2 regions of the Cyanobium sp. BA5m-21 genome follow, and region 1 is predicted to be linked to the other one. Evidence: predicted binding sites of a transcription regulator. Region 1 holds the regulator's gene; the other holds the start of a gene.
The links. The regulator NtcA, encoded in region 1, controls nitrogen genes in cyanobacteria. The targets are predictions, from matches to a motif close to GTANCNNNNGNTAC.

Region 1 (5,227 bases):
GAGTCATGGCTGGCCCTGTCAAAATGACATCTAGATGGGCTGGTCGGCGCTCCAAGGTTGCCAGCACTTCAGCCTGCTCGATGTAGCCCAGCTCCACAGCCAAGCCCAGCTCGTCGAGCACCATTAGATCCACCGCACCACTGAGCAGCTGCTCGCGGCTGAAGGCCCACACCTGGCGCACCGCCTCCAACAGCTCGAGCCCCTGGTGGGCAGCTGGCTCTGACAGACAGCCGGGCACACCGGGCCGCAGCCATTGCAGTCGCCCACACAGCCAGACGCTGCTGCCGAGGCCCTGATCTACACCGCCCTTAAGGAACTGAGTAACTAGCACCCGGCTACCCAAGCCGGCACTACGTAGGGCCTGGCTGAGCACGGCTCCGTAACTGCCGCGGAAAGGCGCCGTATGGATTTGCAGTAAGCCCTCCGACTGGGCCACCAGCCGCAATGCCGGCGCAGCAGAAGGGGCGGACGCGGCAGCCGCCACAGCCAAAGGGCGATGGCCAGAGCGCTGAGGTTGGTGCTGGACCGCCGGAAAACCAGCTCCAGAGGAGGAGGAGGTGAGGCCTGAGACGGGCAAGCTCGCGGTCATGAACAACCTGAATAAGAACCTTGAAAATCGAAAAACAGACCTGGGGCGCCGCGAGCAGCCCATGGCCTCGCGGAGCTGAATGTAGCGGGATCGAGCCGCTCCACAAGCAAACGACACCATCCCTAGCGGAAACATACGTACTGGTGCGCAGGGGGCGCCGGCGGTGTCGTCTCAAACCGTGTGTATTGCTACAAGCCGCCCCCCGGGTGATCCTTAGGGTCCCGGCACTTGCCAAAACCTTGATGGTTGGCGCTACCCACGGATTTAGCCGTACCGCCAACACCCCATCGACGGGTGCTCCTGGCGTGGTGGCAGGCATGGGCAGCGCCGGCCAGGGCAACCCCACCCTGTTGGAAGTGATCCGGGGCCTGGCCGGCAGCAGTGTCGAGACGATCGAACGGGGCAAAACGATTTTTTTTCCCGGCGATCCAGCCGAGCGGGTCTATCTGCTGCGGCGCGGAGCGGTCCGGCTGTCGCGGGTATATGAATCAGGCGAGGAGATCACCGTGGCCCTGTTGCGCGAGAACAGCCTGTTTGGTGTGCTCTCGCTGCTTACCGGCCAGCGCTCCGATCGCTTCTATCACGCTGTTGCCTTCACCAGGGTCGAGATGGTGACCGCACCAGCCACCTCCGTGCGCCGTGCGATCGAGCAGGACGCCAGCGTGGGCTTGCTACTGCTGCAGGGCCTGTCTTCGCGAATACTGCAGACCGAAACGATGATCGAAACCCTCACCCACCGCGACATGAGCTCGCGGCTGGTGAGCTTCCTGCTGGTGCTGTGCCGAGATTTCGGCGTTCCCAGCTCGGAAGGGATCACGATTGATCTGCGCCTCTCCCACCAGGCGATTGCCGAAGCGATTGGCTCCACCCGCGTCACAATCACTCGCCTGCTGGGCGACCTGCGCAACGACGGGCTGGTTCAGATCGACCGCAAAAAGATCACTGTGTTTGATCCAATCGCCCTAGCTAAGCGCTTCAGCTGAAGGCCAGGGATACTGGGGCCCTCCGGGGACGTATGTGACGGGCTGGCTGCTGATCCTCGCTCTGCTCGCCCTGGGGGGAGTGCTCTCCACCCTGGGCGACCGACTCGGCAGCCTGGTGGGCAAGGCGCGCTTGAGCCTGTTGGGGATGCGGCCCCGCCGCACCGCCGTGTTGATCACAGTGCTCACTGGCAGCCTGATCAGTGCCATCTCCCTCGGCCTGATGCTGCTGGTAAGCGAGCGGCTGCGCACGGGCCTGTTTGAACTCGATCGACTGGAGCAACGGCTGCAAACCAGCCGCAGCGAACTGAGCCGCAGCAACAGCCAACTAGCCAGCAGCCGCCTGCAGGTGGCGCGGGCCGAACAGGGCAAACGCGAGGCTCAGACGCGCTTTGAGCAGGCCCAAGCCCGCGCCAGCAAATTGCGCCAAGAGCTGGCGCCACTTCTAACCCAGCGCAACCGGTTGGAGCTGGAGCGCAGCCGTCTCAGCCAGGAGGTGAAGGGGCGGGATGCGGAAATCCGCCGCACCGAAGCGGAACTAGCCCAGGTGCGCCGCCGGATTAGCGCCGGAGCCCAAGAACTTAAAGACCTGGAGGGCAACCTGATTGCCCTGCGCCGCGGCGACGTGGTGCTCAGCAGCGGTCAGACCCTGGCCAGCGCCAAGGTGACCCTTGAGCGCCCCGAGCAGGCCAAGGAGGTGATCACCGCCTTGCTGCAGCAGGCCAATCTCAACGCCTTCAGGCGGGTGCTGCCCGGCCAGCCCCCCGATCGCCAGATCCTGCTGGTACCCAAAAATGACATCAGCAAGCTGGAAGGCCTGCTCGCCAAACCCGGCAGCTGGGTGGTGAGCATTCTCTCGGCCGCCAACGTGCTGAGGGGCGAGCGCCAGGTGCTTGCCTTCCCAGACCTACGCCCCAACCGCCCAGTAGTTAAAGCAGGTGAAGTGCTGGCCAGCACCACGATCGAGGGCGACCTCACAGCCCTGGAGCCGGTTTCGCGGCGACTCAACCTGCTGCTGGCCGCTGCCTATGCCCGAGCCCAGCGCCAGGGCACATTGGTGGAAGGGCTGCAGTTCGATGCGGCCAGCTTTAAAAAGCTGGCCCGGGAGCTGAGCGAGCGCCAGCCGGGCCAGGTTGCCCAACTAGAAGCCCTCGCCATCAACAGCGCCAGCACCGCCGACCCAATTGCAGCGGAATTGCGCTGGTTGGCGGCCCCATCTCCCGCCCAATCGGGTCCGGGCCCTCGCCGCCCATGACGAGCGCTGCGGCGGGCCTGGTGGCAGGCCTCGATCCCGGGCGCAGCAAATGCGGTCTAGTGCTGGCTGATCCTGCCGTTGGCCAGATCCGGCAGGCTGCCATCCTGCCCCCACAAGCCTGCCTCGCCCTGCTCAAAAGCTGGCAGCAAGTGGGGCTTGGCCAGGTTGTGCTCGGCAATGGCACCGGCAGCAAAGACTGGTGCAGCCAACTTGGCCAGCAGCGGCTGGCGCTAGCTGTGGTGGATGAGAGCGGCAGCACCCTGGCGGCCCGGGAGCGCTACTGGCAGCTTTGGCCCCCTAGGGGCTGGAGGCGGCTGCTGCCGGCGGGCTTGCGATTACCACCCCGAGATATCGACGATGTGGTGGCCCAGCTGCTGATAGAGCGCTACTGCGGGGTGACCCTGCAACGCAGCAACCAGGAGGTGCTGAGGCGATGGCCGCTGCCGGTCGCGCTGGAGGCTGAATCGGTTTAAAAACGGGCCCGAACCGTAAAGATGTAGTCACCGCCAGGCTCGAGCTGGTAGTCGACCTTGAGCAGATAACGCAGCAGGGCATCCTGGATCAGAGCCCTGCCCAAAGAAGGCTCAACGCTGAGTTCACCGCGGTCAAAGGCCCAGCGGAAACTCCATTGGTAGCCGCCCGCACTCACCTCCCCCTCCAGCACCCGCTGGCTGAAGCTCTGGTGCAGCACCCGCAACTGGGCAGTGGTGGAGGGAAGGCGTGCCATCGGCTCAGGCTGCCGCGCCCTGGGGCTGAAAACCGTTGAGTCGGTTGCCAGCCCGCTCCAGGCCGAGGAGCTGGATCAGGCCAATACCTGCCTCCACCTCGCGCAGCACCTCCTCGAGCAGGGGCTGCTCGGCAGGCGTGAAGCGTCCGAGCACATGGCCAACGGTGCGGGCGCGGCGCTCGCCGGGATCTTGGGCGGGGGCGCCAATACCAATACGAAGCCGCGGAAAGTCCTGGGTACCTAGGTGGCTGATGGTGCTGCGCAGGCCGTTATGCCCCCCGGCACTGCCCGTAGCCCGCAGTCTCAACTTGCCGAGGGGCAGGTCCATGTCGTCAACCACCACCAGCAACTGGGCGGGCTCTAAACCAAACCAGTCAAGGGCTGCGCGGATCGAGCGACCACTTTCATTCATGTAGGTCTGGGGCATCAACAGCCGCAGCCGGGAAGGCCCCGAACCCACCTCAGCCAACAAGCCCTGAAGCTTGGGCTGCTGCCGAAAAGATGCACCACCAGCGCAATCTGCTAGACGCTCAAGGGCCATAAAGCCCACGTTGTGGCGAGTACCTGCGTACTTGGCTCCAGGGTTACCCAGGCCCACCACCAACTGCAACGACAACTCAGGCCGCGGGACCATCGAGAGGCTGCTCAATCAGCTCTGGAGCATCAGCCGCGGAGGCGTCAGCTGAAACAAGCTCAGTTGCAGAAACTGCAACTGGGAGGTCAGCCGCAACAGGTTCGGCGGTGGTGATCGCCGTGCGCAGCTCCTTTTCGAATTCAGAGGAGGCCGATTGAAAACCCTTAAGGGTGCGGCCCAAGGTTTTACCGAGCTCCGGCAGCCGCTTTGGTCCGAACACCAGCAGCCCGATGGCGGCAATTACCGCCAGCTCAGGCAAGCCAATGCCAAACACATTCATCAGCCGAGGCCGTTCCAATTGACAGTGATGCCCTCGAGCAGCAAGGACTTGTTGTACAGCTGCAGGATGATCAGCAGAAACACCAAGAAGAGCACCATAAAAATGCCCATCACGGGCGTGGTGCCCCAGCCGGGGACGACCTTCCCGTACTCAGAATTGAGTGGCCGCAGGATATCTCCGAGGCGGGTGCGTTGGGCCATGTCTGCTGCAGCCTCTCGGGCATGGATTCGCTTTTAGTACTGTAAGGGCCTCGCGTACCGCGCCGCGGCTGTCCGTCGAGAGTTGTGACGCAACCCGTCACCTGCATTCCCCTTCCGCCTCCATGGACCCCACCGCCACCACCAGCTCCCCGGCCCTTTCCGTGGCCCTCGCCGTGCTGGCGGTGCTGCTTTCACTCACCGGTTTTGGGGTGTACCAAGCCTTCGGGCCGCCCTCCAAGGGCCTCACCGACCCCTTTGACGACCACGAAGACTGAGCCCTAAGCGCTGACCCAATCAGGGCGCACTCGCCAAAAGCCCAGGCTCCACGGCGCCAGCAACCAGGGATCTTCAGAGAGCTTTCCCCGGGAAATCAGAGGCTGATCCAGGCCATCGAGTCGCTCCAGCAGCTGCCAGCTCTCTCCCAACTCCAGGTAACGGCGGCAAGGGGAACAGTTCTGCACGGTGAGCACCACGTCTCCCGACTCCCCTAGCGGCCGGCAGCCCAGTAGCAACAGCCCCTCGCCCAGGGGAGGCAGGGCCTGATGTCGTTTAGGCCGGCCCT
Region 2 (5,227 bases), on a different contig from region 1:
GCCATACGCTCCACGTAGGGCACGAACACCAGGTCAGCCGTGCCTAGCTCGCCAAGCAGAAAGGGCCCACTTTGCTGGCTGAGCGCCTGCTCAAAGTTGCCTGCAATGCGCTGAAAAGCCGCCTTGGCAGCGTGCTCTTGGGCGGACCGCAGCCCCGGGCTGCAGAGCCATTGGCACCATGCCCGGAACAGCAATCGCTCCAGTTGGCGCAGGGGCACCACCGCCGGGTCGTTCATGCCCAGTCCCAGGGGCCCGAAGGCCCCCTCGAGGGCTTCAAGAATGCGATCGCTCTCAGTGATCAGGCGGCCATCGAGCTCAAGCGCCGGCAGCATCCCCGAAGGAACTAGCCGTTTGAACCAAGCCTCCTTTTCGCCGTAGCAAAACATGGTGACCTTGCGAATCCGGTACGGGATCCGCTTCTCTTCGAGCCAAAGCCACACCTTCTGGCAGTAGGGGCACCAGGCGTGGTGGTCGCGGAACAGGGTGACCCGCACTGCCTCCTCCGGCTGGCCAAACAAACGCAGCCGGGCCTGGGCGCTGGTGGGACCGTTGACTGGATCGGCTGGGGACGCACCGAGGCGTTCGAGCTCGTGCCAATCGAGCACTCCCTCGGCTTTCGACTCCATGCCTATCGCTGCAGCAGCCTTGGTTCTAGGAGCTCGCGGGGTGCTCGGTGGCCTAACTAAGTTTCAAGAGCGAAGTTTCATACCAGAGATCCAATGTTCGACGCCTTCACCAAGGTTGTTGCCCAGGCTGATGCCCGTGGCGAATTCATTAACGCCGGCCAGATCGATGCCCTCGCAGCGATGGTTGCCGAAAGCAACAAGCGCATGGATACGGTGAACCGCATCACCTCCAACGCTTCTGCCATCGTTACCAACGCTGCCCGCGATCTCTTCGATCAGCAGCCCGCCTTGATCGCTCCAGGTGGCAACGCCTACACCAGCCGCCGCATGGCTGCTTGCCTGCGCGACATGGATATCATCCTCCGCTACGTCACCTATGCCATTTTCAACGGCGATGCTTCCGTGCTGGAAGACCGCTGCCTCAACGGCCTGCGTGAGACCTACCTCGCCCTCGGCGTTCCTGGCGCTTCTGTGGCAGAAGGCGTTCGCAAAATGAAGCAAGCTGCTATCTCGATCGCTAACGATCGCAACGGCATCACCCCTGGCGATTGCTCCGCCCTGATGTCCGAAGTTGGCACCTACTTCGACCGCGCTGCTGCTGCAGTCGGCTGATTGGGCACAAGCCCAGGAATGTCCCTCTGGCAGGAGCCCAACGGCTCAACCAGAGGGTTGTTTGGTTTCCGGTTGCACTGGAGATCAAGAGCCAAGGGATGGGGCCAGGCAGCTCAGCTGAAGACCTCAATAGTGAGCATCAGGGCATCAGTCACGAAGGATTGTTTCACTCAGCCGCAGACAACTAACTCGTGAACCGATCCAACCGTGAACGGATCCAACATCACAAAAATCTGAGGACCAGTCATGGAGTTGCCCAGTTGGCCCTCCAGACCCGCTCTGCCGTCGATCCTCGGCGGCACATTCGGCGGCTTCTAGTCAGCGACGTCCGTCCCAAGATTGGGCTGCCAGCCAACACAGGGCGGAAGGGATCAGCGTTCTGGTGAACGGTGTCATTTGCTACCCACAGGACTGCAGCGCTGCACGATTGTGGCCGGGTGAACATTAGAGGTCACCTTCCTTCATGGCCCAAGTCCCCATCGCTGGCGGCGGTCCAACCCCGCTCGCTGTCTTTGATCGATTCCGCACCCAGCTTCTCGCCAAGGTTCAGGAGCCTGAACTGAAGCGTTACGCCGTGATGCTGCTCGCCTTTGGTGCTGGCCTGCTGCCGCTGATGGCAGGCTCCGCCAAGGCAGCCTTGGCGAAGGTCCCCACCGACGGCGCCGACACCCTGCTGATGCTGATGGGTTCAGCACTGGTTCTACTTATGACCCCAGGCCTGGCGTTCTTTTACGGCGGCTTCACCCGCGCCAAGAACGTGCTCAACACCATGATGATGAGCTTTTTCCTGATGGGGCTCATCGGTGTCGTCTGGGTTGTGATCGGCTACTCCCTCTCCTTCGACACCGGCTTCGGCAGCCCCTTCATCGGTGGTCTCGGCCAGATGTGGCTCAACGGCGTGGGCGGTGAGCTCGGTGATGCTCCCTTAGCTGATGGTTTCGCCATCTCCGCTTCCTCCTTCGCCCTTTTCCAGGGCATGTTCGCGATCATCACCCCGGCGCTTATTTCCGGCGCCCTTGTGGAGCGGATCAACTTCAAGGCCTGGTTCTGGTTCTCCCTGCTCTGGAGCCTGTTCATCTACTGCCCCATGTGCAAGATGGTTTGGGGCGGTGGCTACATCGGTCCCTTTGGTGAGATCGGCGCCATCGACTTTGCCGGCGGCACAGTTGTTCACATTGCTGCAGGCGTGGCTGCTCTGGTGGCCACTGCGATTGTGGGTCCGCGCAGCGGCTTCCCCGGCAGCAAGCGTCCTCCCCACAACGTGCCCTTCATCCTCCTGGGTGCCGGCCTGCTCTGGTTCGGCTGGTTCGGCTTCAACGGCGCCAGCTACTTCGCTGCTAAGGGTGCCGGCTTCTCCTTCCTGACCACCACCCTGTCGGCCTCAACGGCCCTGCTCACCTGGTGCTTGATTGAGTGGTTCCTTGATGGCAAACCCACCGCCGTGGGAGCCGCCACCGGCGCCGTGGCTGGTCTGGTGGGCATCACCCCCGCCGCCGGCTTCGTCTACATGCCCCAGGCTTTGATTATCGGTGCGGCGACCTCCATCGCCTGCTATTTCGCAGTTCAGGTGAAGTCGGCTATCAACTTTGATGACTCCCTCGATGCCTTCGCCGTCCACGGCGTAGGTGGCACGGTGGGAGCCCTGCTCACCGGCGCCCTAGCCATCCCTGCCCTGGTGCCGGCCGACTACTTCCCCAAATCGGCAGCAATCCTCGCCAGCGGCGGCCACACCGCCCTGTTCGTGGCCCACGTCAAGGCCGTGCTGATCAGCTACGGGTTTGTCGGCATCGGCACCGCGGTCATTCTCTGGATCGTTGGCGCCACGGTGGGCCTGCGGGTCACTCCTGAGCAGGAAGAACGTGGACTCGACTTCGTCGCCCACGGGGAAGAGGCTTACGACCCCACGACCAACTGAAGCTGAATCACCATGAAAATGATCACGGCAATGGTCCGCCCTTCCAAGGTGGAAGCAATCAAAACAACCCTCGTCGGCCTCGATGTGGTCGGCATGACTCTTGTCGATGTCCGCGGTTTCGGGCGACAGAAGGGTCAGGTGGAGCGCTACCGCGGCAACGAGTTCACCGTGGACTTCCTACCCAAGTCCAAGATCGTTGTGGTGGTGACTGACGACAAGTTGGAAGCCACCCTCACTGCCATTCTCGAGGCCGCCCGAACCGGCGAAATCGGTGATGGCAAGATCTTCGTCACCCCCGTTGAGGAAGCCATCCGCATCCGCACCGGTGAGCGCGGCGACACGGCGATCTGAGCACCCACCTCTTGATTTGATGTGGTGTTTCCATCTGGGACACCTCAACTGCCCCCCATCCGGGGGGCTTTTTTTATGGCTGCTGACAATGCCACCAGCTTCCCTGGGTTTTTCGCTGAGCTGGGGAGCACCCTTCCGCCCAAGGACTTCACGCCATAGCGTGAGGAGCTCCAGCACTTCAGCTCCCCCCATGAACGAACACTTCGATTTGGTGGTGCTTGGTGCCGGCTCGGGTGGTCTAGCTGCTGCCAAACGGGCCGCAAGCTATGGCGCCAGGGTGGCGATCGTGGAGGGCGATCGGGTGGGCGGCACCTGCGTGATCCGCGGCTGCGTGCCCAAAAAGTTGCTGGTTTACGGCTCCGCTTATAAACACTTGCTTGCCGATGCAGCCAGCTATGGCTGGGAAATCGAGGGGATTCGCCGCAACCCCAGCACCCTGCTGGCCAATGTGCGCACCGAGGTGGGTCGTCTCAATCAGCTGCACCTCGGCTTTCTTGAAAAAGCGGGGGTAGAGCTGGTGCGCGGCTGGGGCTGCTTTGAAGACGCTCACACCATTGCCGTTGGCGAGCGCCGCCTGCGGGCCGAGCGCATCTTGATTGCGGTGGGGGGGCGGCCCCAGCGGCCAGCGATTCCAGGGGCAGAGCTTGGCTGGGTGAGCGATGAGATGTTTCTGCTGGAGCAACTACCGGAGCGCCTTGTGGTGGTGGGTGCTGGCTTCATCGCCTGTGAATTCGCCTGCATCCTCAATGGCCTTGGCGTGGCAGTGACCCAGCTGGTGCGCGGCAATCATTTGCTGCGGGGCTTTGATCTTGAAGCTGCCAAGGCGGTCCAGGAGGGCATGGAGCAAGAGGGTATTGAGATTCGCTTTGCCCACAGTCCTGCAGCCATCACTGGCAGTGCCGGCGACCTCAGCGTCCATACCGAGGCAGGCGAAATCATTCCTTGCGGTGGAGTGCTGCTTGCCACCGGCCGGCGCCCTTTCCTGGAGGGCCTGCGCCTTGAGGCAGCGGCTATCGCCACTGAAGCCAATCGCATTCCAGTGGATAGCGAGCAGCGCACCAACGTGCCCCACATCTATGCAGTTGGCGATGTCACCGACCGCATCAACCTCACCCCGGTTGCCATTGATGAAGGACGGGCCTTTGCCGACAGTGTCTATGGCACTAGCCCGCGCCAGGTGGACCACAGCCTGGTGGCCTATGCGGTATTCAGTCAGCCGGAGCTGGCCAGTGTGGGGCTCAGCGAAGAGGAGGCGATCCAGCGCCATGGCCCAGAGGGCGTGCGGGTGCATCGGGCCCGTTTCCGGCCGATGAGCCAGGCCTTGCCGGCCAGGGGGCCCAGGGTATTGCTCAAGTTGGTCGTGGAGCTGGAAAGCGGCAAGGTGCTGGGCTGCCACATGGTGGGCGAACACAGCGCTGAAATTATCCAGATGGCAGCCATCGCCATTGGCATGGGCGCCACCAAGGCCGACTTCGATCGCACCATGGCCCTGCACCCCTCGGTTGCCGAGGAGTTTGTGACCATGCCGAACTAGGCCGTGAGCCGGCTTTTGCGCCAATCATCAGCCAGCATCACCACCAGCGGCGCCAACAGGACCATCGGCAGGGCCCGGCTGTCAATTGGCACCATCGCCGCTAGCCACGACAGGGGCGGCCAATAGAGCAATAGCGCTGTGAAGAGAATTTCAGCTGCTATGCCAAGCCAAAGCAGGGGATTGCGGCGC

Region 2: the regulator NtcA is predicted to act here: its motif matches at 1,628-1,641, upstream of KBY72_RS03465 (ammonium transporter).

The regions. Positions count from the first base shown of each region.
Region 1 is NZ_JAGQCO010000016.1:37,788-43,014, reverse strand. It holds gene KBY72_RS06855 (cob(I)yrinic acid a,c-diamide adenosyltransferase) at 1-589, opposite strand, end outside; gene ntcA (global nitrogen regulator NtcA) at 832-1,572, shown strand; gene KBY72_RS06845 (DUF3084 domain-containing protein) at 1,607-2,824, shown strand; gene KBY72_RS06840 (resolvase) at 2,821-3,297, shown strand; gene KBY72_RS06835 (DUF3146 family protein) at 3,294-3,551, opposite strand; gene pth (aminoacyl-tRNA hydrolase) at 3,556-4,185, opposite strand; gene KBY72_RS06825 (TatA/E family twin arginine-targeting protein translocase) at 4,169-4,465, opposite strand; gene psbH (photosystem II reaction center phosphoprotein PsbH) at 4,465-4,665, opposite strand; gene psbN (photosystem II reaction center protein PsbN) at 4,788-4,940, shown strand; gene KBY72_RS06810 (alpha-mannosidase) at 4,944-5,227, opposite strand, start outside.
Region 2 is NZ_JAGQCO010000007.1:3,739-8,965, reverse strand. It holds gene KBY72_RS03475 (glutathione S-transferase family protein) at 1-626, opposite strand, end outside; gene KBY72_RS03470 (phycocyanin subunit beta) at 720-1,238, shown strand; gene KBY72_RS03465 (ammonium transporter) at 1,702-3,153, shown strand; gene KBY72_RS03460 (P-II family nitrogen regulator) at 3,166-3,504, shown strand; gene gorA (glutathione-disulfide reductase) at 3,695-5,038, shown strand; gene KBY72_RS03450 (cation transporting ATPase C-terminal domain-containing protein) at 5,035-5,227, opposite strand, start outside.